4 regions of the Streptomyces sp. H51 genome follow, and region 1 is predicted to be linked to each of the others. Evidence: riboswitches for the same ligand, from Rfam matches in the RefSeq annotation. Region 1 holds a riboswitch; each other region holds the start of a gene.

Region 1 (7,565 bases):
ACGTCCGCGTCGGTGGGCTCGGTGCGCGGGGTGGTCGGCGGGGGCGTTTCCATGCCTGTGCGAAAGTCTCTCTCGAGTGTCGGTCGGGTCAGTGGGCGGCGGCGTCGGACCTGTCGACGCCGTACCAGACGTTGGAGTACCAGGAGCGGTCGGCCGCCGTCCGGCCGGTGCGGGACTGCCGGGCCGCGTCCGGGTCGATCACGACGTAGCCCGTCTCGCCCGGCATCACGTAGTGCAGCCGCTGCCGGATCTGCTGCTCGGCGTACGCGTCGTCCTGCCAGCGTGCCTTGAGGTCGCGCAGTTGCCCGACCCGTTCCCGGGCCTGCTGCTTCTGCCGCTCCAGGTCGGCGATCTCGGCGCGCTGGGAGACGTACTGCCGTATCGGGTAGGCGAGCGCGACGACCAGGGTGCACACGACGAGGGCGAGCAGCGCCGCCCGGCTGGTCAGCCGGGAGCGGCGGGCCTGGCGTCTGGTCTGCGAGCGGTAGACCCGGGCCGCCGTCTGCTCGCCGAGCAGCTTGATCCTGGTCGTGGTGGAGAACCGGTCGCGGTCCCTGCCGGCCATGTCCCCGCCTCCCCTTCACACGCGCGTACGTCCCCGCACACGGTACGGGACCGCGTACGGGGACGTACGTACGACCGGCTCGTGAGCGGCCGTGCCGGGGTCAGCCCTTGGAGACCTGGGTGCCCTTGAAGCGCGGGAAGGCGCTGCGGCCGGCGTAGACCGCGGCGTCGTCGAGGATCTCCTCGATGCGCAGCAGCTGGTTGTACTTGGCGACGCGCTCGGAGCGGGCCGGGGCGCCGGTCTTGATCTGACCGCAGTTGGTGGCGACGGCCAGGTCGGCGATGGTGACGTCCTCGGTCTCGCCGGAGCGGTGGGACATCATGCACTTGAAGCCGTTGCGCTGGGCGAGCTCCACCGCGTCCAGGGTCTCGGTCAGCGAGCCGATCTGGTTGACCTTGACCAGCAGGGCGTTGGCGGTGCCCTCCTCGATGCCGCGGGCCAGCCGCTCGGGGTTGGTGACGAACAGGTCGTCGCCGACCAGCTGCACCTTGTCGCCGAGCTTGTCGGTGATGACCTTCCAGCCGGCCCAGTCGTCCTCGAACAGCGGGTCCTCGATGGAGACGAGCGGGTAGGCCGCGACGAGCTCCTCGTAGTACTCCGTCATCTCGGCGGCGGAGCGCTCCTTGCCCTCGAAGAGGTACTTGCCGTCCTTGTAGAACTCGGAGGCGGCGACGTCGAGGGCGAGGGCGATCTGCTCGCCGGGGGTGTAGCCGGCCTCCTTGATCGCCTCCAGGATGAGGTCGAGGGCCTCGCGGTTGGAGCCGAGGTTCGGGGCGAAGCCGCCCTCGTCGCCCAGGCCGGTGGCCAGGCCCTTGGACTTCAGGACCTTCTTGAGGGTGTGGTACACCTCGGTGCCCCAGCGCAGGGCCTCGGAGAAGGACTCCGCGCCGATCGGGGCGATCATGAACTCCTGGATGTCCACGTTGGAGTCGGCGTGCGAGCCGCCGTTCAGGATGTTCATCATCGGCACCGGGAGCAGGTGCGCGTTGGGGCCGCCCAGGTAGCGGAAGAGCGGGAGGTCGCTGGCCTCGGAGGCGGCGTGGGCCACGGCGAGCGAGACGCCGAGGATGGCGTTGGCGCCGAGCGAGCCCTTGTTGTCGGTGGCGTCCAGGTCGAACATCGCCTGGTCGATCAGGCGCTGCTCGGTGGCGTCGTAGCCGACCAGCTCCGGGCCGATCTGCTCGATGACGGCGAGGACGGCCTTCTCGACACCCTTGCCCTGGTAACGGTTCGGGTCGCCGTCACGGAGCTCGATGGCCTCGAAGGCGCCGGTGGAGGCGCCGGAGGGGACGGCGGCACGACCCGTGCTGCCGTCGTCGAGGCCGACCTCGACCTCGACCGTGGGATTGCCTCGGGAGTCCAGGATTTCCCGGGCTACGACGACGTCGATGGACGGCACGAGCATCTCCTTCGTGGATGTGACGCTGGTAGTGCGGGGCACTTGGGCCTGACGGCCCGTCTTGCAGCCTTGCGACTAGAGCCTAACCGTCCCGGGACCGTCGGCAGCCGACCGACCGTCCCGTGGACAAGGTCAGACGGTACCTATTGTTCACCCCCGGAACAAAGCGCGGTGAACAGCGCGTGCACACCGGGCGTCGAGGGCAGAGAAAAACCCCGCCCCGGTGCGTACGGGGGAACACGCACCGGGGCGGGGAGCCCATGGGACCGGGGGGACGGCCCCACGGCGGTCCACTGTGCAGGACGCGGCCGAGGGGGCCCGTGATCCGGCTACCGGACGGCTGTCACTTCAGGTGCAGCTGCTGGCCCGGGTAGATGAGGTCGGCGTCCTCGACGATGTCCTTGTTCAGCCGGAACACCTTCTTCCAGCCGCCCTTGACGTCGTGCTCCGCGGCGATCGAGGAGAGCGTGTCGCCCTTGACGACCTTGTACTCGCCGTCGCCCTTCTCGACCTTCTTGCCGGTCGGGGTGGTGACGGTCTTCTGCGACGTCACCGCCGGGCGCTCGGTGGAGCGGGAGGCGCCCTGCTGCTCGGTGGAGCGGGAGGCGGTGCCGCCGCTCGACGAGGAGGACGAGGAGGACGAGGACGACGAGGACGGCGACGAGGAGGGCGCCCCGGCCGCGCCGTCGTAGGAGGCGCCGGACAGGCCCGTGCCGCAGACCGGCCAGGCGCCCTTGCCCTGGCCGGCGAGGACCTTCTCGGCGACGGCGATCTGCTGCGCCTTGCCGGCCTGGTCGGCCGTGGAGGCGTACTGCGTGCCGCCGTACGCGGCCCAGGTGGAGGCGGAGAACTGCAGACCGCCGTAGTAGCCGTTGCCGGTGTTGATGGACCAGTTGCCGCCGGACTCGCACTGGGCGACGGCGTCCCACTCGGAGGCGGTGGCGGCGGAGGCGTTGCCGGCCGCCAGCAGCGGGGCGGCGACGGCGGCGCCGGTGACACCGGCGACGGCGACGGCGCGGGTGGAGCGCTGGAGAACGGTCGGACGACGGTGCTTGCCCTTGCCGGAGAACAGCATGGTTGATCCCCTCACCGACGCCTGCGAGGTGAGCTGTCGGGTTCGGGCCGGTTGAGTTGCCCGGCCGCGCACCTCGCGGTGCGCGGCTCCACCCCTAGCCGTTCCCACCCCTCAAGGGCCGGGCCCGGCGCCTACCTTGGTTCCCCCGCTCCTGCCTACGGCGCTTGACGCGACGACTGTTCCCGGACGGCCGCTGGCAGGATTCGGCGTTGCGGCAGCCGGGGCCCGCGTTGGCGAGCGGTCATGACCGTAGACACGGAATCCACCGGATTTCAAAGACGATCAGGGCCTCTGAGACTCATCCCACACTTTCGCCAAACCGGACATTCCACAGCGAAAGCGGACGTCAACTCCCGCTAGTTTTCGCCCGTTTCCGCCCCGACTCGCAGGGTCTGACCGGGGACGATGTGGCCCGGGTCGGCGCCGATCGCCTTCTTGTTCAGGGTGTAGAGCTCGCGCCACCCGCCGTCGACGTCGAGCGTGTCCGCGACGGAGGCGAGGGTGTCGCCGGTGTGGACCGTGTAGACGTCGCCGTCGTCGGCGTCGCCGCCGTCGGCGTCGTCGGCGCGAGCGGCATGACGGCCCGAGGACGCTTCCGTGGAGCGGCCGTTCGCCGCTTCTTCGGCACTGCCGCCGCGGTGGCGGCCGGTGCCGGTGTCGCCGTCGGCGGCGAGGGAGCCGGTGTCGACGAGGTTCCAGGAGCCCACCATCCGCTCCGAGTTGTCCGTGTCGTCGCTTTCGACCGTTTCGTCGGGTGAGCCGTCGGACGTCCGCGACACGGACGGAGATGCGGACGGCGAAGCGGACTTGTCGGACTTGGCGGGCTTGTCCGTGGCCCTGGAGGAGCCCTTCGGCGCCCGGGGGGACACGGAGGCGCGGGACAGGGCGTCCGACGGCGAGGACACGCCGGAACCACCGCCGGACGCGTCACCCGACGCGCCGGACGAGCCGTTGGACAGGCCGGTGGAGTCGGTGGTGCCGGTGGAGTCGGACGAGTTGTCACCGATCCCGGTGTCGATGTCGGCCGCGCCCTTGTCCTTGTCGAGCCCGGAGGTCAGCCCGCAGGTGGCGAAGGCGCCGACGCCCTGGTCGGCGAGCATCTTCTCGGCGACGGCTATCTGCTGGTTGCGGCTGGCCAGGTCGGCGCTCGGCGCGTAGTCGAGGCCTCCGTACTTCTCCCAGTCCTCCTGGGACAGCCGCAGGCCGCCGGAGAAGCCATTGCCGCTGTTCTCGCTCCACGAGCCGCCGGTCTCGCACTCCGCCACCTTGTCCCACGTCGAACCGTCGGCGGCGTTCGCCGCGGAGGCGCCCAGGAGCGGGATGGCGATGGCGGAGCCGGTCACTCCGGCCGCGACGAGGAGAGCCGGAGCCTGGCGGGGGCGACGGTGACGACCGTTCCCGGAGAGCATGCGGAGACCTTTCGCGAGACAGCGGTGACCCACGCGGCAATCGGTGCGCGAAGCAGCCGCGTTGATGGGTGAAGGTATAGGCAGAGGATCACTTGTCACAAGTTAATGCCGCACAGATCACGTGAAGATCACAGAGTTGAGCGTGTGTCATGTTCTCGGGCCGCGGACCCGTTCGCCCAGGACACGGGAACGCTCGTCCGAGACGTGGCGAACGTCCGTCCAAGGCGCGGCGAACGTCCGTCCAAGGCGCGGCGAAGGCTCACCCGAGCGGGGTGAAGTCGACCGGCAGGGTGCGCAGTCCGCGCATGATGAGACCGCCGCGCCACCTCAACTCGGCCGGTTCCGCCGCGAGCCGGAGGTCCGGCAGCCGGGTCAGCAGCGTGGACAGCGCGGTCTGGCCCTCCAGGCGGGCGAGGGGGGCGCCGAGGCAGTAGTGGATGCCGTGGCCGTACCCCAGGTGCTGGTTGTCGCGGCGCGCGAGGTCGAGGGTGTCCGGCTCGGCGAACCGCTCCGGGTCCCGGTCCGCCGCGGCGAGGACGACCAGCACGGGGTCGCCGGCGGCGATGTCCTGCCCGCCGATGCTCAGCGGCCGGGTCGCGAACCGCCAGGTGGCGATCTCCACCGGGCCGTCGTAGCGCAGGAGTTCCTCGACGCCGGTCTCCAGCAGGCCGCGCTCGCCCGAGGCGAGGGAGTGCTGGAGGCGGGATCGCTGGGCGGGGTGGGTCAGCAGTGCGTAGGTCCCGTTGCCGATGAGGTTGACGGTCGTCTCGAAACCGGCGAACAGCAGGATGAAGGCCATGGCGGCCGCTTCGTTCTCCGTCAGGTGCTCGCCGTGGTCGGAGGCGCGGATCAGGGCGGAGATGAGGTCCTCGCCGGGGGCGGGCTCGGCGGGCAGCGCGGCCCGCTTGCGGTGGATGAGGTCGGCGAGGTAGCCGCGCATCTTCTTCACCGACCGGGCGACCCCGCCGCGCGGGCCTCCCCCGTGACGGATCATCATCCCCGCCCAGTCCCGGAAGTCGTCCTGGTCCTCGCGGGGGACGCCGAGCAGGTCGCAGATCGCGTAGATGGGGAGCGGGAAGGCGAACTCGTGGATGAGGTCGGCGTGGCCGCGGCCGGCGAACCGCCCGATGAGGGTGTCGGTGAGCTCCTGCACCCGGGGGGCGAACTCGGCCACGCGGCGCGGGGTGAAGGCCTTGCTGACCAGCCGGCGCAGCCGGGTGTGGTCCGGCGGGTCGATGTTGAGCAGGTGCGTCATCAGCTCGGCCTTGCGCTCCCCGGGGATGCCGGTCTTGCCCCGGGCGTGCGCGGGCTCGTCGTGATGCGCCGGGTTCTTGCTCAGCCGCTGGTCGGCGAGGGCCTGCCGGGCGTCCTCGTACCGGGTGACCAGCCATGCCTCCACCCCGCTGGGCAGCCTCGTGCGGCGCACGGGCGCGTGCTCGCGCAGCCAGGCGTAGGCCGGGTAGGGGTCGGTGGCGAACTCCCAGCTGAAGAGTTCGGGGGCGGCGGAGTCGGCGGTGGGCTGGTCGGTCACTCCTCGACGGTATCCGCCGCCCACCCGACCCCGTGCCCTCGCCCCGTCGGGCGACACCGGCAGGCGCCGGGGGTGAGGGGGGCGGGGCGGGGTCGGCACGAGCGCGGGGGCGGGGCGGGCGCGCGGGAGTGCAGCCGCGGGTCGGCACGGACGCGGGCCGGAGCGGACACGCGGGAGTGCAGCCGCGGGTCGGCACGGACGCGGGCCGGAGCGGACACGCGGGAGTGCAGCCGCGGGTCGGCACGGACGCGGGCCGGAGCGGACACGCGGGAGTGCAGCCGCGGGTCGGCACGGACGCGGGGCGGAGCGGACACGCGGGAGTGCAGCCGCGGGTCGGCACGGACGCGGGGCGGAGCGGACACGCGGGAGTGCAGCCGCGGGTCGGCACGGACGCGGGGCGGAGCGGTGCGGGCGCGGGACGGGGCGAGCCCGGGGCCGGGCGGTGCGGGCGCGGGGCGGGTGCGCGTCCCCATCGGCCCGTCACCCACGGCCGCCGGACGAATCCCGTCGCCGCAGGCGCGACACCCCACGACAGCCGAACGAATGTCGTCCCCGCAGGCCCGAGGCCCGTGCCGCCCCGGGCCCCCTTGTGCTGTAGGCGCCACGCTGCCGACCCGTGGCACCGGCGACCGGCCCGCCGGTCTCACCGGCGGGCCGCGGCGTCGTGGCCGGCCCCACCCCCGGCGGGCACGCTCTGCGACGCATGGGCCCCGCGGATCGCGGGCCGCCACCGGGCCGCGTGCCTGCGCCCGCCTCGCCGTCGCGACCGCGCCCGCACCTGCGGCGCGCACGGTCGGCGCGCGCCGCAGGCCGGGCCCGGACGGCGTGCGCCCTCCTTCCGGGAGCGCGCCGACGGCATCGGGCACACCGCACCCGAGTGACACGGCCGCCGGGACGGGGGCGGTAGGGCGCCCGGCCCTCCGCGGTACCGCCCGGTGACGTCAGCCCCGCAGGCCGGCCTCGCAGGCCGGCCCCGCAGGCGTCAGCCTTCCGCCGGTGTGCCCTCGGCCGCGCGGATCGCGTCCCGGTAGGCGCGGGCCGCCGCTCTGAGCGCCGCCTCGGGGTCGACGCCCTCCGCCTCCGCGCGCACCGCCATCGCGAGGAGGTCGTAGCCGATGCCCTCGCCGTCCGGTGGCGGCACCCGCAGTCCCGCCGTGCGCACCCGGGAGGCCAGTTTCGACGCGAGGGCGAGGCCCGGCTGGCCGAGCGGGACGCCGTCGGTCAGGGAGGTGCGCCGCTTCTCGACCGCCTTGGTGCGCAGCCAGTGCTCCTTGACCTCCTCCGGGGTCGTGGCCGTCTCGTCCCCGAAGACATGGGGGTGACGGTGGATGAGCTTGGTGACGATCCCGGCGGCCACGTCGTCGATCGAGAAGGGGGCGTCCGGGTCCTCCTCCGCTATGCGGGCGTGGAAGACGACCTGGAGGAGCACGTCGCCCAGTTCCTCACGGAGTTCGTCCCGGTCGCCGTCCTCGATCGCCTCGACGAGTTCGTACGCCTCCTCGATGCCGTACTTCGCCAGGCCCTTGTGCGTCTGCCGGGACGACCACGGGCACTCGGCGCGGATGCGGTCCATCACCTGCACCAGG
Region 2 (7,565 bases), on a different contig from region 1:
AGCAGCCGCCGCTTGCCGGGGCGGCCCAGCGAGCGCCAGTACTGCAGGCACATCTTGACCGCCACCTCCACCGACACCGAGCCGGAGTCGGCGAGGAAGACGTGCTCCAGGCCGTCCGGCGAGATGTCGACGAGCAGCTTCGCCAGGCGTACGGCGGGCTCGTGGGTGAGCCCGCCGAACATCACGTGGCTCATCCGGCCGAGCTGCTCGCGGGCGGCCTCGTTCAGCACCGGGTGGTTGTAGCCGTGGATCGCCGACCACCAGGACGACATGCCGTCGACCAGCTCGCCCGAGCCGTCGGCCATGCGCAGCCGCACCCCGTCCGCCGACCCGACGACGAGCGGTTCGGCGCGGCCGGGCATCGGACCGTACGGATGCCACACGTGGCGCCGGTCGAGTTCCAGCAGTTCGGCGACGGGCAGGTCAGGCATTGGGCGCGAGGTCCGTTCCGGCGCCGCGACGGCGTACCGCGACCAGGTCGGTGCGCGGTTCGGCGGCCGTCGGCGCGGCCGGGGCGGCCGTCGCGGCCGTACCGCAGACACCTCCGCCCTCGTGCGACCCGCACCCGGCGCCCTCGGCGCCCTCGTGCGACCCGCATCCCGCGCCTTCGTGCGACCCGCACCCTCCGCCGGCCGCCGCCGCCCGGTGCTCCGGCAGGGTCACCTGCTCGCTGCCCTCCACCTCGAACCCGGCGTCGGCGATCATCTCCAGGTCGGCCTTGCCCGCCTGGCCCTCGCTGGTCAGGTAGTCCCCGAGGAAGATCGAGTTGGCCAGGTGCAGGGCGAGGGGCTGCATCGTGCGCAGGTGCACCTCGCGGCCGCCCGCGATGCGGACCTCGACGTCCGGGCACACGAACCGGACCATCGCCAGGATGCGCAGGCAGCGCTGCGGGGTGAGGTTCCACTCCTTGGCCAGCGGGGTGCCCTCGAACGGGATGAGGAAGTTGACCGGCACCGAGTCCGGGTCCAGCTCGCGCAGCGAGAAGACCACGTCCACCAGGTCCTCGTCGGTCTCGCCCATGCCCGCGATCAGGCCCGAGCAGGCCGACAGGCCGGCCGCGTGCGCCTTGTGCACGGTGTCCACGCGGTCGGCGTAGGTGTGCGTGGTCGTGATCTCCCCGTACGTCCCCTCGGACGTGTTGAGGTTGTGGTTGTAGGCGTCCGCGCCGGCCTCCCGCAGCCGCTCCGCCTGGCCGTCGGAGAGCAGGCCGAGGCACGCGCACACCTCGACGTCCTCGTTCTGCTCCTTGATCGCCTTGATGGTGTCCGAGACACGGTCCACGTCGCGGTCGGTCGGCCCGCGCCCGCTCGCCACCAGGCAGACCCGCTTGGCGCCGCCCGCCAGACCGGCCGCGGCGGCCTGGGAGGCCTCGTCGGGTTTGAGCCAGGTGTACTTCAGGATGTCGGCCTTGGAGCCGAGCCGCTGGGAGCAGTAGGAACAGTCCTCCGGACACAGTCCGGACTTGAGGTTGACCAGGTAGTTGAGTTTGACCCGTCGGCCGAACCAGTGCCGGCGCACCTTGCCGGCCGCGGCCACCACATCGAGCAGGTCGTCGTCGGAAGCGGCGAGGACGGCCAGAGCTTCCTCGCGGGTCGGCAGTTCGCGCCGAAGCCCCTTGTCCACCAGCGTGTTCAGCAGGTCCATGAGAGCCGATCCTGTCCTACGAGGCCGCCCGGGGCCAAGGAGAGTTTGAACAACGGAGACACTTCGATGTGTGGGTATCGCCACATCATGGGCCGGGGCACGTCCGGCTAGGGTCTGTCCACTGCCTACAAATGCCCCGGAGGAGCCATGGCGTTCGGCTGGATCGACGAGCAGGCGGAACTGCGCCGGCGTGCCGGACTCGTGCGGACCCTGCGCCCCCGTCCGGCCGATTCGCCGCTGCTCGACCTGGCGAGCAACGACTACCTGGGCCTGGCCCGTCACCCCGAGGTCGCCGAGGGCGCGGCGCGGGCCGCGCGGGTCTGGGGCGGTGGCGCGACCGGGTCCCGGCTGGTCACCGGCACCACCGAACTGCACGCCGAGCTGGAGCGCGAGCTGGCCGCCTTCTGCGGCTTCGAGGCGGCGCTCGTCTTCTCCTCCGGCTACGCGGCCAACCTCGCCGCCGTCACCGCGCTCGCGCCGCACGGCTCGCTGATCGTCTCCGACGCGGGCAACCACGCGTCGCTGATCGACGGCTGCCGGCTGGCCCGGGGCACCACCCAGGTCGTCGGGCACGCCGATCCGGAGGCGGTGCGCAAGGCGCTGGGCACGCACCGGGGCGCGGCCGTCGTCGTGTCCGACACGGTCTTCTCGGTCGACGGGGACGCGGCGCCGCTGGCCGGGCTCGCGGCGGCCTGCCGGGAGCACGGCGCCGGGCTGGTCGTCGACGACGCCCACGGGCTGGGCGTCCTCGGCGACGGCGGCCGCGGGGCGCCGCACGCGGTGGGGCTCGCGGGCGCCGACGACGTCGTGGTCACGGTCACGCTGTCCAAGTCGCTCGGCAGCCAGGGCGGCGCCGTCCTGGGTCCCGCCCGGGTGATCGACCACCTGGTGAACGCGGCCCGGACCTTCATCTTCGACACGGGGCTGGCCCCCGCGTCCGCGGGCGCCGCCCTGGCGGCCGTGCGGCTGCTCGGCCGCGAGCCGCAGCGGGCGGCGCGGGCCCGCGCGGTGGCGGCCGACCTGCACGCGCGTCTGACGGCCGAAGGCCTGCAGGCGGTACGGCCGGACGCCGCGGTCGTCTCCGTGCGCGCGCCGTCCCCGGAGGGGGCCGTGCGGTGGGCGGCCGACTGCCGGGCGGCAGGGCTGGCCGTGGGCTGTTTCCGTCCTCCTTCCGTGCCCGACGGCGTCTCCCGGCTCAGGCTGACCGCCCGCGCGGACCTCTCCGAGGCGCAGATCGAACACGCGGTGCGCGTGATCGGCGGGACTCGACCATGAGTCGGCGTGACACGGCCGGGCTCCGCACGAGGCGGATCTGATCAGCGCTTCAACGCGGCCGTGAAGCCTGCCCAGCTCCCCGGCGAGAAGAGCAGCGCGGGCCCGGCCGGTTCCTTGGAATCTCGGACGGCGAGCAGACCGGCCCACGGGCCGGACCGCGGCGCCGCCGTCTCCACGCAGTTGTTCGCGCCGGTGCTGTAGCTGCTGCGCAGCCACCGCACGCCGTGCGGAACGGTGCTGAAGGGGACGTTCCGAGGCAGTGCTGACATGGTGCCTCCTTACCCGCCGACGACTGTGCCGGCGAGGTAATCCAATGTGTCCTCGGGCGAAAGGGCTTGGATCTGAAGGGAGTTGAAGGCCTCCGCATAGGCCTGGAGGTCTTCTTTCCGTTCCAAGTGGAGGCTACTCGTCAGGTGGTCGAGAACGACCACATCCAGATCAGGAGTGCTCGAAAATGAGAAAATAACGAAAGATCCGGTGACGCCGACGTGCGCTCCGGCGCCGAACGGCAGGATCTGCAGCCGCACTTGCGGCAGGCGCGCCGCCTCGACCAGCCGTTCGAGCTGCCGCGCCATGACCTCGGGCCCGCCGATCTCCCGGCGCAGCACCGCCTCGTCCAGCACCGCGCTGAACTCCAGGGGCGGGTCGGCCCGCAGCACCTTCTGCCGGGCCAGGCGCACCTCGACCAGCGCGTCGAGCCCCGCGTCGTCCAGCCCGCGGGTCGCGGCCCGGGTCACCGCCCGCGCGTACTCGGGCGTCTGCAGCAGCCCCGGCACCACCGACGTCTCCAGGGTGCGCATCGCGTCGGCCTGGGACTCCAGGCTGATGAAGTCGCTGTAGTCCGGCGGCAGGATGCCGCGATAGGCGTGCCACCAGTGGTGCCGGCCGGTGTTCTCGTCCGAGCCCGCCAGCACCAGCATCAGATCGCGCAGCCGCGGATCGGACACCCCGTAGGCGTCCAGGAGCAACCGCACATCGGCCGGTTTCACCCCGCTGGTGCCCGTCTCGATACGACTGATCTTCGACTGGTGCCAGCCCACCAGCCGCGCCGCCTCACCGCTGGTGAGCCTCGCCTCGGCGCGCAGCGCGCGCAGTTCGGCGCCCAGCTTCCTGCGGCGCACCGCGGGACCGTGCTGCATGGGTCCCTCCTTACTCCTCATGAGGCGCCCCGATACGGTCTCTCGTGGCAGAGTTCACCGCTTTGAGCGACAGATATATGCATATCTCGGTGGATCGCCAGCCGTGGCCGGTGCGGTGATGGCAGTCTGACGGCCAAGCACCAGTCCGGGACCGTACTCGAACCATCCGCTCCGTGTCGGACCAGCGGTCCCGTGGGAAAGGGACGACGTCGCCATGGCAGACCATCTGGAAGCATCCGTCACCCTGCCGAGCGATCCCGCCTCGGTCTGCGCGGCCCGCACCTACGCGATCGACACCCTCGTGGAGTGGGGCCTGGCGCCGCACACGGAGGTGGCCGACACCGTCCGGCTGATCGTCTCCGAGCTCGCCACCAACGCCGTCCAGCACACCCTCGGGCAGTCGCCCACCTTCACCGTCGGACTCGAACTCGACCGCGACGAACAACTGCGCATCGGTGTCACCGACAGCCACCCCCGGTTCCCGAAGCGGCTGCCCGCCGCCGTCCAGCAGGACAACGGCCGCGGCCTGGTGATCATCCGCTGGCTGACCGCCGAGTGCGGCGGCAGGCTGTGCGTGCGCCCCACCCGGGAGGGCGGCAAGACCGTCTCCATCGAACTGCCGTGGAAGGTGCCGGCGCGGCCGGTGCCGGCGGCCGGCCAGCAGGAGTCGTAACGGTGCCTGTGCGAGGAGGACAGCGGCGCCGTGTTCGCCTCGGGCGTGGGGCGGCGCCGTACCGGCCTCGGGCGAGGGGCTCGGCGGCGTCACCGGCCTCGGCAGAGGGGCTCAGCGGCGCCGTACCGGCGGCTCGCGGTGGACGGCCGCGTCGCGCGGCGGTCCCGGCTGCCTGACGACGGGCGCGGCCTGCTGCTCGGCGGACAGGCCCGCCCGCCGCACCAGGCGGGGCAGCAGCCACCACAGGCCGAGGCACACGCACAGGGTCGCCGCGCCCGCGGCCACCCCGCCCGCCCGGCCCGTCGTCACGTCCACCACGAGCAGCACCGACCCGGTGAACGCCAGCACCAGCACACCCATGCCGGTGGTGGCGAGCCGTGAGGACACCTGGACGACGCGCGGTTTGGCGCCCCGCTGGAACAGCGAGCGGTGCAGCGCGGCCGGCGCGGTGAACAGGGCGGCGGCGAGGACCGCGAGCAGCAGTGTGGTGACGTAGGTGGCCCGCTGCACCGGGTCGAGGGACGGGAAGCGCGGGGTGAAGGCCAGGGTCAGCAGGAAGGCGAAGAGGATCTGCACCCCGGTCTGGGTGACGCGCAGTTCCTGGAGCAGTTCGCCGAAATTGCGGTCGGCGCGTTCCAGCGGGGTCTCGTTGCGTGCGGTGCAGGGGACGTGGTCGGCCATGGTTGAACGGGTAACCGCCCAGGGCCGTGTCACGCCTCGTGGGGTGGCGGCGTGTCAGGGCGCCGCCACCGCACGCAAGGATCAGCTGACCCGGCCGTACCAGACGCTCTTCGTCCAGATCTTCTGCAGTCTCACCACGTCCCCGGTCTTCGGGGCGTGCCAGATCTTCCCCTTTCCGGCATAGATGCCGACGTGGTAGACGTACGAACCCGAATGGAAGAACACGAGGTCTCCGGCCTTGCGGCTCTTGGCGGAGATGTGGCGGGTCTTGTTGTACTGCTGGGCCGCGGTACGCGGCAGGCTCTTGCCCGCCTTCTTGAACGAGTACAGCGTGAGCCCGGAGCAGTCGAACCGGTGCGGACCGGTGGCGCCCCACCGGTAGGGCGAACCCTTCTTGGAAGCCGCGATCTGAAGTGCTTTCGTCGCGGGCGTCGCGGCGGCCGCGTCGGAGCTGAAGCCCGGGACCACGACCGAGCCGCCCACCGCGGCGATGGTGAGGGCCGAGGCCGTGCCGGCCCGGACGATCAGCGACGGGACACGATTGAGCGCAGTCATGCGCAACCCTTCGTCAGCCGCCTGTGAAGGATGACCTGTCGGATTCGGGCTGGCGAAGTTGCCCGGCCGCTCGCGCGGCTTCACCCCAAGGGCTGCTCGGCCCGGTCATGGCGTGACCGTTCCGGCGACCCGTCGTGCTCGGGTCCTCCACTCCTGCCGATCCACTCCTGTCGACCGGTCATCCGGGCGGCGGCAGGACTCGGCGTCCGCCCGGATCGCCCCGCCGCGGCGGCGGGGGCTTGTCGTCAGACACGGATCTTGGCTCACGGATGTCCGAAAAGCCCAACGGAAACGGGGATTTGTGTTGTTACTCACCACTCACCCGTTCGGGTGGGCAGCCCTGTGTTCGGACGCGCGTCATCACCTGCGAAGCGGCCCGGACCAGCGAAGAAATGCCTCATTCCGCCTTCCGGTCGGGCCGGTTGCGCAACTCGACCGGTCAAAAAAGAGGAGGTGTGTCTAGTCCGGAAGGCGGTACGCCGTTTGGTCCGTTTCGGCGCCGGTCCGGACACCGCGCCGGGCGACCGCCGCCCGGGCCCGGCGGATGCCTCAAGTGCCGGGCTGCGGAGGCACGGTGACCCGGGCGGTGCGCCGCTCGCCGTCCAGCACCCGCAGGGCCCGCGCCAGGGTGGGGGCGTGCAGTTCGGTCTCGCCCCGTTGGTGCATCAGGGCGAGGGCGTCACGCAGTTCGGCCGCCCGGGCCACCAGTGCCTGCGCGGCCCGCAGCCCGCGGTAGGTGTCGCCGTGGTGGGCCGGATTGATGCGGCCGAGCAGGTCGACCACGTCGAGGTAACGGTCGATCAGCTCGCCCTCGGCGCGGGTCAGCGCGGGCAGCGGCGGGAGTTCGGGAGGGATCACCGGCCGCTCACCTCCCGGCGGGCGGGACGAAGGAGGCCCGGCGGCCGGGGACGATCCGGTCCACCAGGCCGTAGTCCACCGCCTGTCGGGCGTCGAAGACCCGGTCCCGCTCGATGTCGGCGCCGATCTTCTCCCGGCTGTGTCCGGTGGCCCGGGCCGGCATCTCCTCCACGAGACGGCGATTGCGCGTCAGTTCCTCCGCCCGCACCGCCAGATCACTCGCCTGGCCCCGCACCGGCTCGGCGAGCGCGGGCCGGCGGATCACCACCCGCGCGCCCGGCAGTGCGGAGCGCTTGCCCGGAGTCCCGGCGGCCAGCAGCACCGCGGCCGTGGCGGCGGCCTGCCCCAGGCACGTCGTCCGCACGTCGCAGGAGAGGTACCGCATCGTGTCGTAGAGCACCGTCATGGCGCTGAACGAGCCGCCCGGCGAGTTGATGTACAGCGCGATGTCCTGGCCGGGGTCCTTGTGCTCGAGGTACATGAACCGGCTCGTCAGATCGTTCGCCGCGGTGTCGTCGAGGGGCGTGCCGAGGAAGAGGATCCGCTCCTCCAGCAGCTTCGCGTACGGATCCGTCGACCCGGGCCCGGACGAGGTCCGTTCGGTGAACTCGGGCAGGACGTGGCGGGCGGACGGTCGGGTCATGGCATACCCCTCCTCGCGACAGAGCTGTCCCCGGAGCTTCCCCCCGGAGCTGTCTCTGCAAAAAATGTACAGGACGTACATGACGTTATGATGGAGA
Region 3 (7,565 bases), on a different contig from region 1:
GACACCGACGACGGCGACCGCGCCGGGCACCAGCAGCCGCCGCACCGACCGCGCCTCGGCGCGCTGCTCACGGGCGCGCTGCACGGCCAGGGAGCGGTCGGTGGGCTCGATGTCGAACTCCAGGTGCACGACGCCGTCCTCGAAGCTGCGCTGCTGCGTGTACCCGGCGTCCGTGAACACCTTGATCATCTTGGTGTTGGCGGGCAGCACCTCGGCGACGAACCGGCGGATGCCGCGCTCGCGGGCGACGGCGGCGACGTGCTCGAGCAGGGCGGAGGCGACGCCGCGCCCGTGGTGGGCGTCCTGGACCAGGAAGGCGACCTCGGCCTCGTCCGCGGGGGAGGTGGCGGGCGCGCCGTCGGCGCCGATGCGGTCGTAGCGTACGGTGGCGATGAACTCGCCGCCGACAGTGGCCGCGAGTCCCACCCGGTCCACAAAGTCGTGGTGCGTGAAGCGGTGGACGTCCTTGGCGGACAGTCGCGGGTAGGGCGCGAAGAAGCGGTAGTACTTCGACTCGTCCGACACGTGCTCGTAGAAGCTGACCAGGCGATCCGCGTCGTCCGCGGTGATGGGGCGGATGCGCGCGGTGCCGCCGTCGCGCAGCACGACGTCGGCCTCCCAGTGGTCGGGGTATTCGTGCCGGTCCGGCGAGGTCTGCATGGGCCCCAGAGTACGGCTCGCTTCCGACGACGGCGCGAGGCACTCTGTGGTGAACCGCCGAGGAGGACGGTCGGGCCGAGGCCGCGGTCCGAAGGTCACTCCGGGAAGGGTCGGACGCCCCCTCCTGGCACGCTCCCCGGTGTGGGAAACTGGTCTAGACAACCCTGAGAATCGAAGGGCAGCATCACATGGCTGAGCGCCGCGTCAACATCGGCTGGGCAGAGGGCCTCCACGCCCGCCCCGCCTCCATCTTCGTCCGAGCCGCCGCGGCCACCGGCGTCCCGGTCACGATCGCCAAGGCCGACGGCGACCCCGTCAACGCGGCGTCCATGCTGGCCGTCCTGAGTCTGGGCGCCGAGGGCGGCCAGGAGGTCGTCCTCGCCTCCGACGCCGACGGGGCCGACGTCGCCCTCGACCGGCTGGCGAAGCTGGTCTCCGAGGGCCTCGAGGAACTCCCCGAGACCGTCTGACCCCCGCCAGGACCACACGGAGCCGCGTCACCCCGCAGGGGGCGGCGCGGCTTCGTCGTGGGGCGGGGGCCGATTCGCCGTAGCGCGGGGCGGGAGCGGCTTCGTCGTGGGACGGGGCGGGTACGGGCGGCGCCGCCGTGGCACAGGACGGGCCGGGGCGGTTCCACCATCCCCCGCCGGTGTGCGGCTGTGCCGCCCTCTCCCCCGAGCCGGGTGCGTGCGACTCGCCGGCTCGCGGACCGAGCGCGGGCGGTCCCGGGCAGTCCCGGGCGTGGTGCGAGCGTGGTGCGGGCCGGATCCGGGCGGCTTCGCCGCGGAACGGGCGGGTGCCCCTGGCGTGGGGCGGGCGCGCGTGAAGTCGGCGGGTCCGTGGAATTGTCGTTCACGGGCCGGAGGCCGGACGCAATGGCGGGTGATCGGATGGCGGCTGATCGGATGGCGGTATTCGTCACGCGGACATGCGGAAGGCGCGCGGGCGGGAATTCACGGCGCGCACGGAAAAGGGCAGCAGAAATAGAGCCCGGCTGAATATCTGCTCTTTGTATACGGCGCGCATGTTAATACCGCAGGCCAGACATGTTTACGGGATGTTGCGAGTTCCTCACACGGTCGGCGCGGTCCGCCCCGCCGCCGAAGCGCAGCCGGTGCGCGGTGGTGGAGCGCTCGGTGTGCAGCGCCGTGACCGCCCGCGCGCGCTCACCGTCGCCGCGTGCCACCGCGTCGACGATCGCCCCGTGCTCCGCCCAGGACTCCATCGGGTCGGCCGGCGCGTCCACGGCGTACATCCAGGAGATCTTCTGGCGCAGCTGGGTCAGCATCGAGGTCAGCGCGGGGCTGCGGGAGGCCTGGGCGAGCGTCTCGTGGAACCAGCCGCCCAGCGAGCGCAGGTCGTCGCTGTTGCCCCTCCTGGCGCGCTCCTGACCCAGCCTGACCAGGCCGCGCAGCACCTTCAGGTGGGCCTCGGTGCGCCGCTGGGCGGCCCGCGCGGCGCCCAGCGGCTCCAGCAGCACGCGCATCTCCAGCAGGTCGGCGGCCTCCTGCTCGGTCGGCTCGGCGACGCACGCGCCCGCGTGCCGCCGGGTCACCACGAAGCCCTCCGCCTCCAGCGTGCGCAGGGCCTCGCGGACGGGGACGCGGGAGACGCCGTAGCGGCGGGCGAGGACTTCCTCGGTGAGCCGGCCGCCGCGCTCGTGGACACCCGCGACGATGTCGTCCCGAATGGCCGTGCACACCGAGTGCGCGGGAATGCGCATGACCGACCTCCGCATTAATCCCCGTGAAACGTCGACGATTGACGTGTGTTCAGTGACTCTAATGCAATGGGCCGGAATTTCCGACGGCGGGCCGGAATCCAGGGATATTTTTTGGTCAACGGGCCGGACGGCCGGGGAGACGGAACGCCGAAAGCCCCGGCCGGTGGGCCGGGGCTCGGGTCGGAGCGGAGTTGCGGCGGACCGGTGATCCGTCCTCAGAGGTTCACGCCGTGCCTGCGCAGGTAGGCGAGCGGGTCGACGTCCGAGCCGTACTCGGGGGTGGTGCGGACCTCGAAGTGCAGGTGGGGTCCGGTCACGTTGCCGGTGGCGCCGGACAGGCCGATCCGCTGTCCCGGGGCCACCGTCTGGCCCACCGAGACGGCGATGGACGACAGGTGGCCGTACTGGGTGTACATGCCGTCGGCCATCCTGATCACGACCTGGTTGCCGTACGCCCCGCCCCAGCCGGCCTCGACGACCGTGCCGGCTCCGGCGGCGTGCACCGCCGTGCCGCTCGCGGCGTGGAAGTCGATTCCCGTGTGGCTGCCGGAGGACCACACGGAGCCGCCGGTGCGGTAGCCGGTGGAGACGTACGAGTGCGCGATCGGCGACGTGAACGCGTTGAGGCGCTCGCGCTCGGCCTCGCGGGCGGCGCGCGCCTTGGCCTCGCGCTCCTGCGCGGCCAGCGCGGCGGCCTTCTCGCGCGCGGCCCGCTCGGCGGCCTTCTCGATCGCGGCGTCCTCGGCGGCCTGCTGCTGGGCCTCCGCCTGGGCGTCGATCTTCTCGGCGACCGCGTCGCCGAGGCTGACGACGGGGAGCAGGCCGGTCCGCTCGACCGTGTTGTCGGCGGCGAGCGCCGGGGCGGCCAGAGCGCCGACGACACCGGTGGTCGCGAGGGTCGCCATGCCCGCCGCGCGCGCGGTGGTGCTCCTGAGACGGCTGGGGCGGCGGTGCTTGCCGGTGGCGCAGGTGAACGCCATGTGTGTGGCTGGTCCTTTCCTTCCCTCTCGCCTGCCGGGTTAGCTGACGGGTTCGGAGCAGGAAGGTCTCCTACGGGCCCCCTCGCCGCGGCGCGGGCGTCCGATTCACCCCAGGGACGTGGGTCCCCGGCTCCCCTGGCTCGCGCCGTACGGGGACTCGGCGATGGCTGTCCGGTGCCGCGGGTGCGGCGCACTGCCTGACGAACAGCCCGGAAGACGCTAAACGGGCCGCCTCTCCATCCCCAAACGGAAGACCGCTTTTGTAGCGCATGCCACAGGGCAGACGGGCAGCCTCCGCCTCAATTCGGGCACAAGAGCGCCCCGGTGACCCGTCGGTCACCGGGGCCCCCGCCCGCGGGTGCGGCTACTCGGCGGGCACGACGGTCACTTCGCCGATGCCGAGGGCCTCGACGGGCTCCTTGATCCGGGACGCGTCACCGACGAGGACGGTCACCAGGCGGTCCACCGGGAACGCGCTCACGGCCGCCGCCGTGGCCTCCACGGTGCCGGTCTCGGCGAGCCGCCGGTACAGCGTCGCCTGGAAGTCGTCCGGCAGGTGCTGCTCGACCTGGTCGGCCAGCGTGCTCGCCACGGCGGCCGCGGTCTCGTACTTCAGCGGCGCGACGCCGACGAGGTTCTGCACGGCGACGTCACGCTCCGCGTCGGTCAGGCCCTCCGCCGCCAGGGTGCGCAGCACCGTCCACAGGTCGTGCAGCGCGGGGCCGGTGTTCGGGGTGTCCACGGAGCCGCTGATGGCGAGCATCGCGGCGCCCGAACCGTCCGGCGCGGACCGCAGCACCTGGGCGAAGGCGCGCACGCCGTAGGTGTAGCCCTTCTCCTCCCGCAGCACGCGGTCCAGGCGGGAGGTGAGGGTGCCGCCCAGGCAGTAGGTGCCGAGCACCTGCGCGGGCCACACACGGTCGTGCCGGTCGGGTCCGACCCGGCCGATGAGCAGCTGGGTCTGGACGGCGCCGGGACGGTCGACGATGACGACGCGGCCGGTGTCGTCGGCGATCACCGGCGGCACCGGGCGCGGCTCGGCCGCCGGGCCGGTCCAGGAGCCGAGGGTGTCGCCGAGCAGGGCGTCGAGGTCGATGCCGGTGAGGTCGCCGACGACCACGGCGGTGGCGGTCACGGGGCGGACGTGCTTCTCGTAGAAGGCGCGTACGGCCGCGGAGTCGATGTCGGAGACGGTGTCCTCGGTGCCCTGGCGCGGGCGCGACATCCGCGAGTCCGCCGCGAAGAGTTCCTTCGACAGTTCCTTGGCGGCGCGCCGGGCGGGGCTGGCCAGCTCGTGCGGGATCTCGTCGAGGCGGTTGCGCACCAGCCGCTCGACCTCGCTGTCGGCGAAGGCGGGCGCCCGCAGGGCGTCGGCCACCAGACCGAGCGCCTTGGCCAGGCGGGAGACCGGCACCTCCAGGCTCAGGCGGACGCCGGGGTGGTCGGCGTGCGCGTCGAGGGTGGCGCCGCAGCGCTCCAGCTCGGCGGCGAACTCCTCGGCGGAGTGCTTGTCGGTGCCCTCGGAGAAGGCGCGGGCCATGATCGTGGCGACGCCGTCGAAGCCGGCCGGCTCGGCGTCCAGGGGGGCGTCCAGGAGCACCTCCACGGCGACGACCTGCTGGCCGGGGCGGTGGCAGTGCAGCACCGTCAGCCCGTTGTCGAGCGTGCCGCGCTCGGGGGCCGGGAACGCCCAGGGCCTGGCCTCGCCCGCGCGGGGCCGGGGGTGGAACTCCATCGTGGCGAGCTCGGTCACTTGGCCGCCTCCTCGTTGACGTCGGTGCCTTCCACGGTGGCCTCGGCCTCCGGGTCCTCGGGCGGGTCCGCGGCCTCCGCGACCTCGGCGGCGACGGGCTCGTAGACGAGCACCGCGCGGTTGTCGGGGCGCAGGCGCGCCCTGGCGGCGTCCCGCACCTCCTCGGCCGTCACGTCGAGCACGCGCCGCACGGCGGTCAGGGCGAGCTGCGGGTCGCCGAAGAGGACGGCGTACCGGCACAGTTCGTCGGCGCGGCCGGCGACCGTGCCGAGCCGGTCCAGCCACTCGCGCTCCAACTGGGCCTGGGCGCGCTCCATCTCCTCGGCCGTAGGGCCCTCCTCGGCGAACCGGGCGAGCTCCTCGTCGATGGCGGCCTCGATGACCGGCACCTCGACGTCGCCGGAGGTCTTCACGTCGAGCCAGCCCAGGGAGGGCGCCCCGGCGAGCCGCAGCAGGCCGAAGCCGGCCGCGACGGCCGTACGGTCGCGCCGGACGAGGCGGTTGTACAGGCGGGAGGACTCGCCGCCGCCGAGGACGGTGAGCGCCAGGTCGGCGGCGTCGCACTCGCGCGTGCCGTCGTGCGGCAGCCGGTAGGCCGCCATCAGGGCGCGGGCCGGCACCTCCTCCTCGACGACCTCGCGCAGCTGCTCGCCGATGACGTCGGGCAGCGTGCCGTCGCGGGGCGCGGGCTTGCCGTCGTGTGCCGGGATGGATCCGAAGTACTTCTCGATCCAGGCGAGCGTCTGCTCGGGGTCGATGTCGCCGACGACCGACAGGACGGCGTTGTTCGGCGCGTAGTAGGTGCGGAAGAACGCGCGCGCGTCCTCCAGGGTCGCCGCGTCCAGGTCGGCCATCGAGCCGATCGGGGTGTGGTGGTAGGGGTGGCCGTCCGGGTAGGCCATGCCGGTCAGCTTCTCGAAGGCGGTGCCGTAGGGCACGTTGTCGTAGCGCTGGCGGCGCTCGTTCTTGACGACGTCCCGCTGGTTCTCCATGGACTCCTCGTCCAGGGCGGCGAGCAGGGAGCCCATGCGGTCGGCCTCCAGCCAGAGGGCGAGCTCCAGCTGGTGGGCGGGCATGGTCTCGAAGTAGTTGGTGCGCTCGAAGCTCGTGGTGCCGTTGAGCGAGCCGCCGGCGCCCTGCACCAGCTCGAAGTGGCCGTTGCCCCGCACCTGCGCCGAGCCCTGGAACATCAGGTGCTCGAAGAGGTGAGCCAGGCCGGTACGGCCCTTGACCTCGTGGCGCGAGCCGACGTCGTACCAGAGGCACACCGCCGCGACCGGGGTCAGGTGGTCCTCGGAGAGCACCACGCGCAGCCCGTTGGCCAGGCGGTGCTCGGTCGCTGTCAGGCCCCCGGAGCCTGCCTGGTCTGTGGCCGTGTGACCCATGGGCATGTACGTCCCTTCGATCGCGGATGCGGTGCCTGCATCGCGGTTTTCCTGCCGGTCCTGCCACTGTATGCAAGCGGGCGGAGCCGGGGCGAAGTTCCCGGACGGCGTACGCCCACAGCGGATCGCGTTAGCCTGCGGGCAGCCGCGTCGGCGCGGCACGGGGTGTCGGCCGGACCGCCGGCACCGGGTCCCGGCGCAGGCTGTCAGTGCCGCGGTCCACAATGGTCCGCGTCAGATCCCGTCAAACGCTCCAGCACGAGTGAGCCGCAGGGGCGGCTACGCGCAGCCCCGCAAGCGAGCGACAGATACCAGGAGGAGCCGGCAGCGATGGCCCGCCGCAGCACGAAGACCCCGCCGCCCGACGACGCGTTCGAGGAGCGGATCCTCGACATCGACGTTGTCGACGAGATGCAGGGCTCCTTCCTCGAGTACGCGTACTCGGTCATCTATTCCCGGGCCCTGCCGGACGCCCGGGACGGCCTGAAGCCGGTGCACCGCCGCATCGTCTACCAGATGAACGAGATGGGCCTGCGCCCCGACCGCGGCTATGTGAAGTGCGCCCGCGTGGTGGGCGAGGTCATGGGCAAGCTGCACCCGCACGGCGACGCGTCGATCTACGACGCGCTGGTGCGCATGGCCCAGCCCTTCTCCATGCGCGTTCCGCTGGTCGACGGCCACGGCAACTTCGGCTCGCTGGGCAACGACGACCCGCCGGCCGCCATGCGGTACACGGAGTGCCGTCAGGCCGCGGCGACCAGCCTGATGACCGAGTCGATCGACGAGGACACCGTCGACTTCGCGCCCAACTACGACGGCCAGGAGCAGGAACCGGTCGCACTCCCGGCCGCCTTCCCGAACCTGCTGGTCAACGGCTCCTCGGGCATCGCGGTCGGCATGGCGACGAACATGCCGCCGCACAACCTGTCCGAGGTCGTCGCGGCCGCCCGCCACCTGATCCGCTATCCGAACGCGGATCTGGACACCCTGATGAAGCACGTCCCCGGCCCCGACCTGCCCACCGGCGGGCGCATCGTCGGCCTCTCCGGCATCCGGGACGCCTA
Region 4 (7,565 bases), on a different contig from region 1:
TCCAGGTGGTCGTAGTGGTCGTGCGAGACGACGACGACGTCGACCGGCCCGAGGGCGGCCAGCGGCAACGGCACCGGGTGCAGCCGCCGGGGACCGACGAAGGAGAACGGGGAGCAGCGCGCACCCCACACCGGGTCGAACAGCACCCGCCGGCCGTCGATCTCGGCGAGCACGCCGGAGTGGCCCATCCAGGTCACCCTGAGTCCGGTGGCGGGCGGCGCGGCGGTGTCGGCGAGGGTGGTGGGGTGCACCGGGACGGTGCCCCGGGGAGCGCGGCGGGGCCGTTCGTCCCGGTCGAAGAAGACCTTCGCGAAGTCGAGCGTCGAACCCGAGGGCCGGGTGCGCGCGACACCCCCGGGGTTCTGGAAGACGCCGTCCTTGAAGTGCGGTGATCTGCGGATGCGCGCGAGGCGCTCACCGCTCGGGTCCGCGCCGAAGGCCGCGGGCCGCAGCGCGCGGAGCCCGGAGCGCAGATGACGGGAACCGGACACGGGACCTCCAGGTCGGATCGGAGGCCTTCCATTATGGTCGGCCCCGCCGACGACGCCCGGTTCACCGGGCCCGGCGGGGGCTTTCCAAGGAAAGACCAAAGATGCGGCGGCCGGTACGGACCGGCCGCCGCCGGCGATGCCGTCTTCAGGACCGCGCCCCCGGCATGGGCACCGCCGTCCCGCTCACCCGGACGCGCGGGTCCCCGTCCCGCAGGTCGACCGTGAGCGTGGACGGCCGCCCCAGGTCATGGCCCTGATGGAGGGTGAGGCGGGCCTCGGGGGCGACCGCGCCGAGGGTGCGCAGGTAGGCGCCCAGCGCGGCGGCGGCCGCACCGGTGGCGGGGTCCTCCACCACACCGCCGACGGGGAACGGGTCGCGGACGTGGAAGACGTCCTCGCGCTCCCGCCAGACCAGTTGCAGAGTGGTCAGGTCCAGACGGTTCATCAGGGCGGTGAGGCGCTCGAAGTCGTAGTCCAGGGCGGCCAGTCGGGCGCGGCCGGCCGCCGCCAGCACCAGGTGCCGGGCGCCCGCGAAGGCGATGCGCGGCGGCAGCGCCGGGTCCAGGTCGGCGGCGGGCCAGTCCAGGGCGGCCAGGGCCTCGGCGACGTCGTCGGCGGCCGCGTCGGCGACGTACGGCTCGACGCTGGTCAGGGTCGCGCGCAGGGCGCCGGACGGCCCGGCCGCCACCGACACCGGGACGTCGCCGGCCTGCGTCACGAACAGCAGCTCGCCGGGCCCGGTCCGCTCGGCGAGGGCGACGGCGGCCGCGACCGTGGCGTGCCCGCAGAACGGCACCTCCGCCCTGGGGCTGAAGTACCGCACGGTGAAGACCCGTCCGGGGTCGGTGCCGGGCCGCTGTGGACCGGGGGTCAGGAACGCGGTCTCCGAGTAGCCGACCTCGGCGGCGACGGCGAGCATGGCGGCGTCGCCGAGACCGCTCGCGTCGAGGACGACCCCGGCCGGGTTGCCCCCGGCGGGGTCGTCGGAGAAGGCGGTGTAGTGCAGCACACCCGTCGCGGTGGCGTCGCTCGTCGTCATGTACGGGCAGAACACCGCCCGCCGACCGGCTGTTCCCGGCCGGCCGTACGGAATACGGGGTACCGAGTGACGGGGTACTGCGTACGGAGTCGCCGGTCGGCGGCGCGTGCCCGGGACGCGCCGGAGCGCCGGGTCAGGCGACCGACTCGATCCGCAGTTTGATGTCGTACGGGGACAGCATCCCCTTCGCCTGGACGTGGTCGCCGGACGACTCACCCCGCAGGCGCCGGCCGATCCAGGGCACCAGGTACTCGCGCGCCCACTGCACGTCGTCCCGCCGGATCTCGAGGGTGCCGCGCGGCGGGAGCGGCGGCCAGGCCTGCTCGGGGTCGGCCGGCACCTCCACGCCGAGGACCTGCCCGGCCCGCAGCGCCACCCGCGTGTGCCCCTCGGGTGAGAGGTGGAGCCGGTCGTGGTCCCAGGCCCGGCGGTCCTGGATGGACTTCAGGGACCACAGGTCCAGCACGGGACAGCCGTAGCGGTCGGCGATGGCCCGCACATGGCCGTTGTAGGTGGCGATCTTGCCGCGCAGGCGCTTGAGCACCGGCACGCCACGGGTGTCGAAGCCCGTCGTCACCATGACGGTGCCGACGGCCTCGGTGAGCCGTGCGACCGCCCGCTCGAAGCGTTCGGCGACCTCGTCGGGGTCGGTGCCGGGCCGGAGGATGTCGTTGCCACCCGCGCAGAAGGACACCAGGTCCGGGGCGAGTTCGACGGCCTGCGGGACCTGCTCGGCCACGATCTGGTCGAGCAGCCTGCCGCGCACGGCGAGGTTCGTGTACGTGAAGTCGCCCTCGGGCCGCCGGTCGGCGAGGAGCACCGCGAACCGGTCCGCCCAGCCGACGAACGCCCCGCCGGGACCCGGGTCGCCGACGCCCTCGGTGAAGCTGTCCCCCACCGCGACGTACGACCCGATCACTGATCTGCTGTCACTCTTCGAATCGTCTGCCACAGCAGGTCATGATTCACCGTTCAATGTGACCTACGCGACCGTAGGGAGGGCTTGACGAACGGTGAGATAAGCCACGCCTAAATTGTTCGCCAAACCCGGAATAAGCCGTCCTCGCGCCCGGCGACGGCCGAGGGCCGGACCCGGGGATCGGGGTCCGGCCCTCGGCGGCGTGCCGGGCGGTCGGGGAGCCGTCAGCCGACGGCGACGCCCTTGGAGCGGAGGTAGCCGACCGGGTCCACGTCGGAGCCGTAGTTCGGCGTGGTGCGGATCTCGAAGTGCAGGTGCGGGCCGGTCACGTTGCCGGTCGCGCCGGAGAGGCCGATCTGCTGGCCGGCGGTGACGGTCTGGCCGGCCGAGACGGAGAGCTGCGAGAGGTGTGCGTACTGGGCGTAGTAGCCGTCGGCCAGCTGGATGACGACCTGGTTGCCGTAGGCGCCGCCCCAGCCCGCGGAGACGACCGTGCCGGCGCCCACGGCCTTCAGCGAGGTGCCGGTCGGCACGACGAAGTCGATGCCGGTGTGGTAGCCGCTGGACCACATGCTGCCCGCGACGCGGTATCCGGTGCCGACGCCGGACCCGGCTACCGGGAGGGTGTAACCGCTGGAGGTGCCGGTGGACTCGGCGGCCTGGGTGACCGTCGCCTGCTGCGCGGAGGACGCGTCGGAGGAGGAGGACGGGGAGCCGGCGGAAGGCGCGGGAGCCGAAGAGGAGGACGAAGACGAAGAGGCCGACGAAGAGGCCGACGAAGACGGCGAAGAGGACGAAGGCGATGAAGACGACGAAGAGGACGACGAGGACGACGAGGAGGACGACGACTTGGTGGCGCCGCTCGTGGCCTTCTTGCCGATGACGAGCTTCAGGCCGGGGTGGATCAGCGACGGGTCGTCGCCGACGGCCTGGCGGTTGTCCGCGTACAGCTTCTTCCAGCCGCCGCGGACGCCCCGCTCCTCGGCGATCTTCGAGAGGCAGTCGCCCTCGCGCACCGAATAGGTCCGCACCCGCGCACTGTTCGCGGCCTTCCCCTTCGCGGCCTTCTTCCCCTCGGCCGCCGTCTTCTCGGCGCCGGAAAGGGACCGCACGGTCTTCTGCGAAACCGGCTGCCCGGTGTCGGCGTGGGCGCCGGTGGCCCCCAGCAGGGGGAGGGCGAGGGCGGCGCCGCCGGTTCCGGCGACGGCGATGGAGCGGGTGAAGCGCTGGGACTTGGGGCGGCGGTGCTTACCCTTCGCGGGCATGACGAATTCCTCTCCGGCGCCTGCGAGGTGAGCTGTCGGGTGCGGACTGGAGATGTCCGGCCGCGTTGTGGGCGCGACTTGACCCCAAGCCTGTTCCGGAGACCGGACAGGCGGTTCTACCTGTGGGTCCCCCGCTCCTGCCGTGCACGGGTGAGTGTGCGGGATTCCGGGCGGCGGCAGGATTCGGCGTCCGCCCGGATTGCGTGGCGAACGTAAGCGACCACGACACGAAGGGACAAGCAAGAGGTCGCGCCAGGCGCACGTTTCCCTTGATCCCTTACCGGAATCCGCGGTCACCCTCCGTCGATTCCGAGCCGGCTCCAGCAGCCAAATTCCTTGAAAAGCACCACGCATTACGTGAACATGACGGGCGACTCACGGTGACCGATATGACGATGCTCACGCGACCTCGCGCCAGCATTCCTCATTCCGGAGCGAGTTGGAATGAAATCCACCCAAAGCGCCAATTCGGACAGAAGACTCAGACAAGGGCGATGCGGCAGGGAAACACCTTCGGGACACATGAATCGTTTCGCGGCATTCGTGCACTCTCGCCACCGACTCGCCACGGAATCGCCATGGACTCCCAGGGGGCAGTCCGCACACCCCTGCTGAGCGGGGGTGTGCGTGTCGTATCGTCAAGGAGGTGCCCGTCGACGAGCAGCGCCGGCGGGGACGGCTGGGAGGAGCCCCCGTGACGCAGCAGATTCCGTCGACCGAGCCCGAGCTGGCAGGAGTCCGCAACTTCCGCGACGTGGGAGGCCTGCCGACGGTGGACGGACGACGGGTGCGCCACGGAGTGCTGTTCCGCAGCGGCCACCTCGCGCACGCCACCGCGGAGGACGCCGCCTTCCTCGCCTCGCTGGGGCTGCACACGGTCTTCGACTTCCGCAACGCGGCGGACCAGAAGCTGGAGGGCCCGGACGTCGAGCTGCCGGGCGTGCGCAATGTGAACCTGCCGCTGAGCGACCCGGCGGACGGCGCCGAGTTCTGGAAGATGGTCCGGCACGGAGACCTCGACCAGCTGCGCGAGATACTCGGGGGCGGCAAGGCGGCCGGCCGCATGATCGGCTCCTACCGCCTGCTCATCAAGGAGCGCACCGGCGAGCACACGCGCGTGCTGCGCGCGCTGGCCGAGGACAGCGTGCCCGCACTGATGCACTGCGCCGCGGGCAAGGACCGCGCGGGCCTGTCCGTCGCCGTGACGCTGCTCGCCGTGGGCGTGGAGCGGGATGCGATCTTCGCCGACTACCTGGAGTCGAACGCCAAGCACCGCCGCTACCGGGTGCAGCGCGGCGACAGCTCGGCCTCGGCCTACTCCCCCGAGGTCATGGAGCTGCTCAGCCCGCTGTTCGAGGCGCGCGAGGAGTACCTGGCGGCGGCCTTCGAGACCATCGAGGAGACGTGGGGCGGCGTCGAGCCCTACCTGGCGCAGGGACTCGGCGTCACTCCGGCGGTCCGGGAGCGGCTGCGCGAGCGCCTGCTCGACTGACGCCGCCGAGGACGCGGCGGGCTGCCGCCCAGGACGCGGCGGGCTACTTGGCGCCCACCGAGAACAGCAGGTAGATGAAGCCCGCGAAGAGGTGGCCCGCCGCGATGTAGATGATGAGGCGGATCCACAGGGAGCGCGGGAACTTCTCCTCGTAATTGCTCATGGCATGTCTCCGATGGTCGGGCCCAGGCACAGCGCGGCCGTGGGACTCTGCAACAGGGTGTGGACGAACAGCAGCTCGACCCCTTCGGGGTCCAGCGCCGCGATGCGGTGCGGCGTCAGCGAGTCGAAGTGCGCGCTGTCGCCGGGACCGAGCCGGTGTGTGGCGTCCCCGAGGCGCAGCCACAGCCGCCCCGTGAGGACGTACAGCCACTCCTCCCCGGGATGCACGCGCACGATGTCGCCCTGGGTGCCGTACGGCGCGTGGACCCGCAGGGCCTGCATGCCCCGGCCGGAGGCGCCGGCCTGCCAGTAGGTCCAGCCACCCGCGGCGGTGGGTTCCATGTCGACGGCGCGCACCACGGCGTTACGGTCGGCGACCGTCTCGCCGAGCAGCTCGGAGACCGTCGTACCGTAGATGCGGGCGAGCCCGAGGAGGACCGGCAGCGAGGGCTGCCGCTGCCCGGTCTCCAGCCGGGAGAGGTGGGCCGGGGACAGTCCGGCCGCGCGGGCCGCGGCCTCCAGGGTGAGGGAGGCGCGGCGGCGCAGGGCGCGGAGCTGCGGCGCGACGGCGGGCAGATCTGCCACCGGTCCCGCCGGCTGCTCGAACTCGGCTTCCGGGGAGCTCATACCCCCATTGAGCCGCAGCTTTACCTCTGGGGCAAATTTCTTGCCTCAGAGGCAAAGAGTGCTCGGCCGGTGGCAGGGACTGCTCGACCGGCGGCCGGGCTAGCGGTTGGCGACGGCCTGTTTGATCAACGTCTTGCCGAAGTCCCACATCAGCCCGCCTCCATTGTGCGCCTCGTCCATCACCTCCGTGAAGGCGGCCACGAACCGGTCCACCTCCGGCTCGCCGATGATCAGCGGCGGGATCAGCTTGATGACCTCCAGGTGGTCGCCGGAGACCTGGGTGAGGACGCGGTGGCGCTGCAGCAGCGGAACGACGACCATCTGCGCGAACAGCCCCTTGCGGGCGGCCTGCAGCATGGCCCACCGGCTGCGCAGCTTCAGCGACCTGGGCCGGCCGAACTCGATGCCGATCATCAGCCCGCGGCCGCGGACGTCGGCGAGCAGCTCGTACTTGTCGGTCAGCGCCGCGAGCCGGGACCTCAGGCGGTCGCCCGTCATCCGGGCGTTGGCGACGATCTGCTCGTTCTCCATGACCGACAGCACGGCCAGCCCGGCCGCCATGGCCTGGGCGTTGGCCCCGAAGCTCGCCGAGTGGACGAGGACGCGGTCCATCGACGAGTAGACCTTCTTGAAGATCCAGTCCTTGCCGAGCGTCGCCCCGACGGGCACGTACCCGCCCGACAGCGCCTTGGCCACGCACACCAGGTCCGGCTCGACGCCCTCCTCGTGCTGGTAGGCGTAGAAGTCGCCGGTCCGGCCGAGGCCGGTCTGCACCTCGTCGGCGATGAGCAGCGCCTTGTGCCGGCGCAGCAGTTCCTGCGCGGCCCGCAGGTAGCCGGGCGGGGCCTCGTACACGCCCTTGCCCTGGACCGGCTCCACGATCAGGGCGGCGACGTCGCCCTTGCTCAGCTCCCGCGCCAGGGCGTCGAGGTCGCCGAGGGGGACGGCGGTGTCGGGCAGCAGCGGGGCGAAGCCGTCCCGGAAGCCGGTCTCGCCGTTGACCGACAGCGAGCCCGTCGTCAGCCCGTGGAAGGCGTGCTCGCAGTACAGCACCCTGGGCCTGCCGGTGGCGTAGCGGGCGAACTTCAGCGCGCCCTCGACCGCCTCCGTGCCGCTGTTGCCGAAGAACACCCGGTCCAGGTGCGGGCTGTGCGCGAGGAGCTTCTCGGCCAGCAGCCCGGGCAGCGGCTGGCAGTCGAAGCGGGTGAGGTCGGCGAGCGAGGCGTCGAGGACGTCGTGCAGCGCCTTGCGGACCACCGGATGATGGCGGCCCAGGCCCATCACCCCGAACCCGGCGAGCATGTCCAGGTAGTCGTTGCCGTCCGCGTCCCAGAAGTACGCGCCCTCGCCGCGCTCGTAGACCTTGTCGAAGCCGATGGTGTGCAGCATGCGCGGGAGCTGGTGGTTGAGGTACCTGGTGTGCAGCTCGTAGCGCTCGGCTCCGCGCTCGGCCAGGAGTGCGCCGAGGTCGAACTCCTTGCTCATTCAGCCCTCTCCTTGACTGGGGCGGCCCCCGCCGGGTCGGCGGCGGCTTCCTTGGCGGCCAGGCTCGCGCTGATCCGCCCGGCCA

The links. Region 1 has a riboswitch for cyclic di-AMP ahead of VKA29_RS00980 (transglycosylase family protein). Riboswitches for the same ligand answer to the same signal wherever they lie in the genome.
Region 2: another riboswitch for cyclic di-AMP. It lies ahead of VKA29_RS09775 (C40 family peptidase); the one in region 1 lies ahead of VKA29_RS00980 (transglycosylase family protein).
Region 3: another riboswitch for cyclic di-AMP. It lies ahead of VKA29_RS10910 (M23 family metallopeptidase); the one in region 1 lies ahead of VKA29_RS00980 (transglycosylase family protein).
Region 4: another riboswitch for cyclic di-AMP. It lies ahead of VKA29_RS13635 (LysM peptidoglycan-binding domain-containing M23 family metallopeptidase); the one in region 1 lies ahead of VKA29_RS00980 (transglycosylase family protein).

The regions. Positions count from the first base shown of each region.
Region 1 is NZ_JAYMHD010000011.1:92,802-100,366, forward strand. Features, by position in the region: gene VKA29_RS00965 (DUF501 domain-containing protein) at 1-53, opposite strand, end outside; gene VKA29_RS00970 (FtsB family cell division protein) at 89-565, opposite strand; gene eno (phosphopyruvate hydratase) at 666-1,970, opposite strand; gene VKA29_RS00980 (transglycosylase family protein) at 2,308-3,039, opposite strand; cyclic di-AMP (ydaO/yuaA leader) riboswitch at 3,043-3,212, opposite strand; gene VKA29_RS00985 (transglycosylase family protein) at 3,396-4,448, opposite strand; gene VKA29_RS00990 (cytochrome P450) at 4,708-5,979, opposite strand; gene VKA29_RS00995 (nucleoside triphosphate pyrophosphohydrolase) at 6,962-7,565, opposite strand, start outside.
Region 2 is NZ_JAYMHD010000034.1:91,390-98,954, forward strand. Features, by position in the region: gene VKA29_RS09740 (adenosylmethionine--8-amino-7-oxononanoate transaminase) at 1-431, opposite strand, end outside; gene bioB (biotin synthase BioB) at 424-1,644, opposite strand; gene VKA29_RS09750 (8-amino-7-oxononanoate synthase) at 1,792-2,919, shown strand; gene VKA29_RS09755 (DUF397 domain-containing protein) at 2,961-3,188, opposite strand; gene VKA29_RS09760 (helix-turn-helix transcriptional regulator) at 3,198-4,058, opposite strand; gene VKA29_RS09765 (ATP-binding protein) at 4,273-4,731, shown strand; gene VKA29_RS09770 (DUF6328 family protein) at 4,843-5,412, opposite strand; gene VKA29_RS09775 (C40 family peptidase) at 5,494-5,967, opposite strand; cyclic di-AMP (ydaO/yuaA leader) riboswitch at 5,971-6,182, opposite strand; gene VKA29_RS09780 (hypothetical protein) at 6,517-6,825, opposite strand; gene VKA29_RS09785 (ATP-dependent Clp protease proteolytic subunit) at 6,833-7,468, opposite strand.
Region 3 is NZ_JAYMHD010000038.1:76,948-84,512, reverse strand. Features, by position in the region: gene VKA29_RS10925 (GNAT family N-acetyltransferase) at 1-660, opposite strand, end outside; gene VKA29_RS10920 (HPr family phosphocarrier protein) at 849-1,130, shown strand; gene VKA29_RS10915 (GntR family transcriptional regulator) at 1,688-2,383, opposite strand; gene VKA29_RS10910 (M23 family metallopeptidase) at 2,599-3,363, opposite strand; cyclic di-AMP (ydaO/yuaA leader) riboswitch at 3,377-3,536, opposite strand; gene VKA29_RS10905 (pitrilysin family protein) at 3,728-5,116, opposite strand; gene VKA29_RS10900 (M16 family metallopeptidase) at 5,113-6,501, opposite strand; gene VKA29_RS10895 (DNA topoisomerase IV subunit A) at 6,832-7,565, shown strand, end outside.
Region 4 is NZ_JAYMHD010000048.1:2,143-9,707, reverse strand. Features, by position in the region: gene VKA29_RS13650 (MBL fold metallo-hydrolase) at 1-491, opposite strand, end outside; gene VKA29_RS13645 (PhzF family phenazine biosynthesis isomerase) at 637-1,530, opposite strand; gene VKA29_RS13640 (SGNH/GDSL hydrolase family protein) at 1,664-2,449, opposite strand; gene VKA29_RS13635 (LysM peptidoglycan-binding domain-containing M23 family metallopeptidase) at 2,674-3,714, opposite strand; cyclic di-AMP (ydaO/yuaA leader) riboswitch at 3,719-3,897, opposite strand; gene VKA29_RS13630 (tyrosine-protein phosphatase) at 4,409-5,206, shown strand; gene VKA29_RS13625 (DUF6126 family protein) at 5,250-5,369, opposite strand; gene VKA29_RS13620 (helix-turn-helix domain-containing protein) at 5,366-5,995, opposite strand; gene VKA29_RS13615 (aspartate aminotransferase family protein) at 6,095-7,480, opposite strand; gene dxs (1-deoxy-D-xylulose-5-phosphate synthase) at 7,477-7,565, opposite strand, start outside.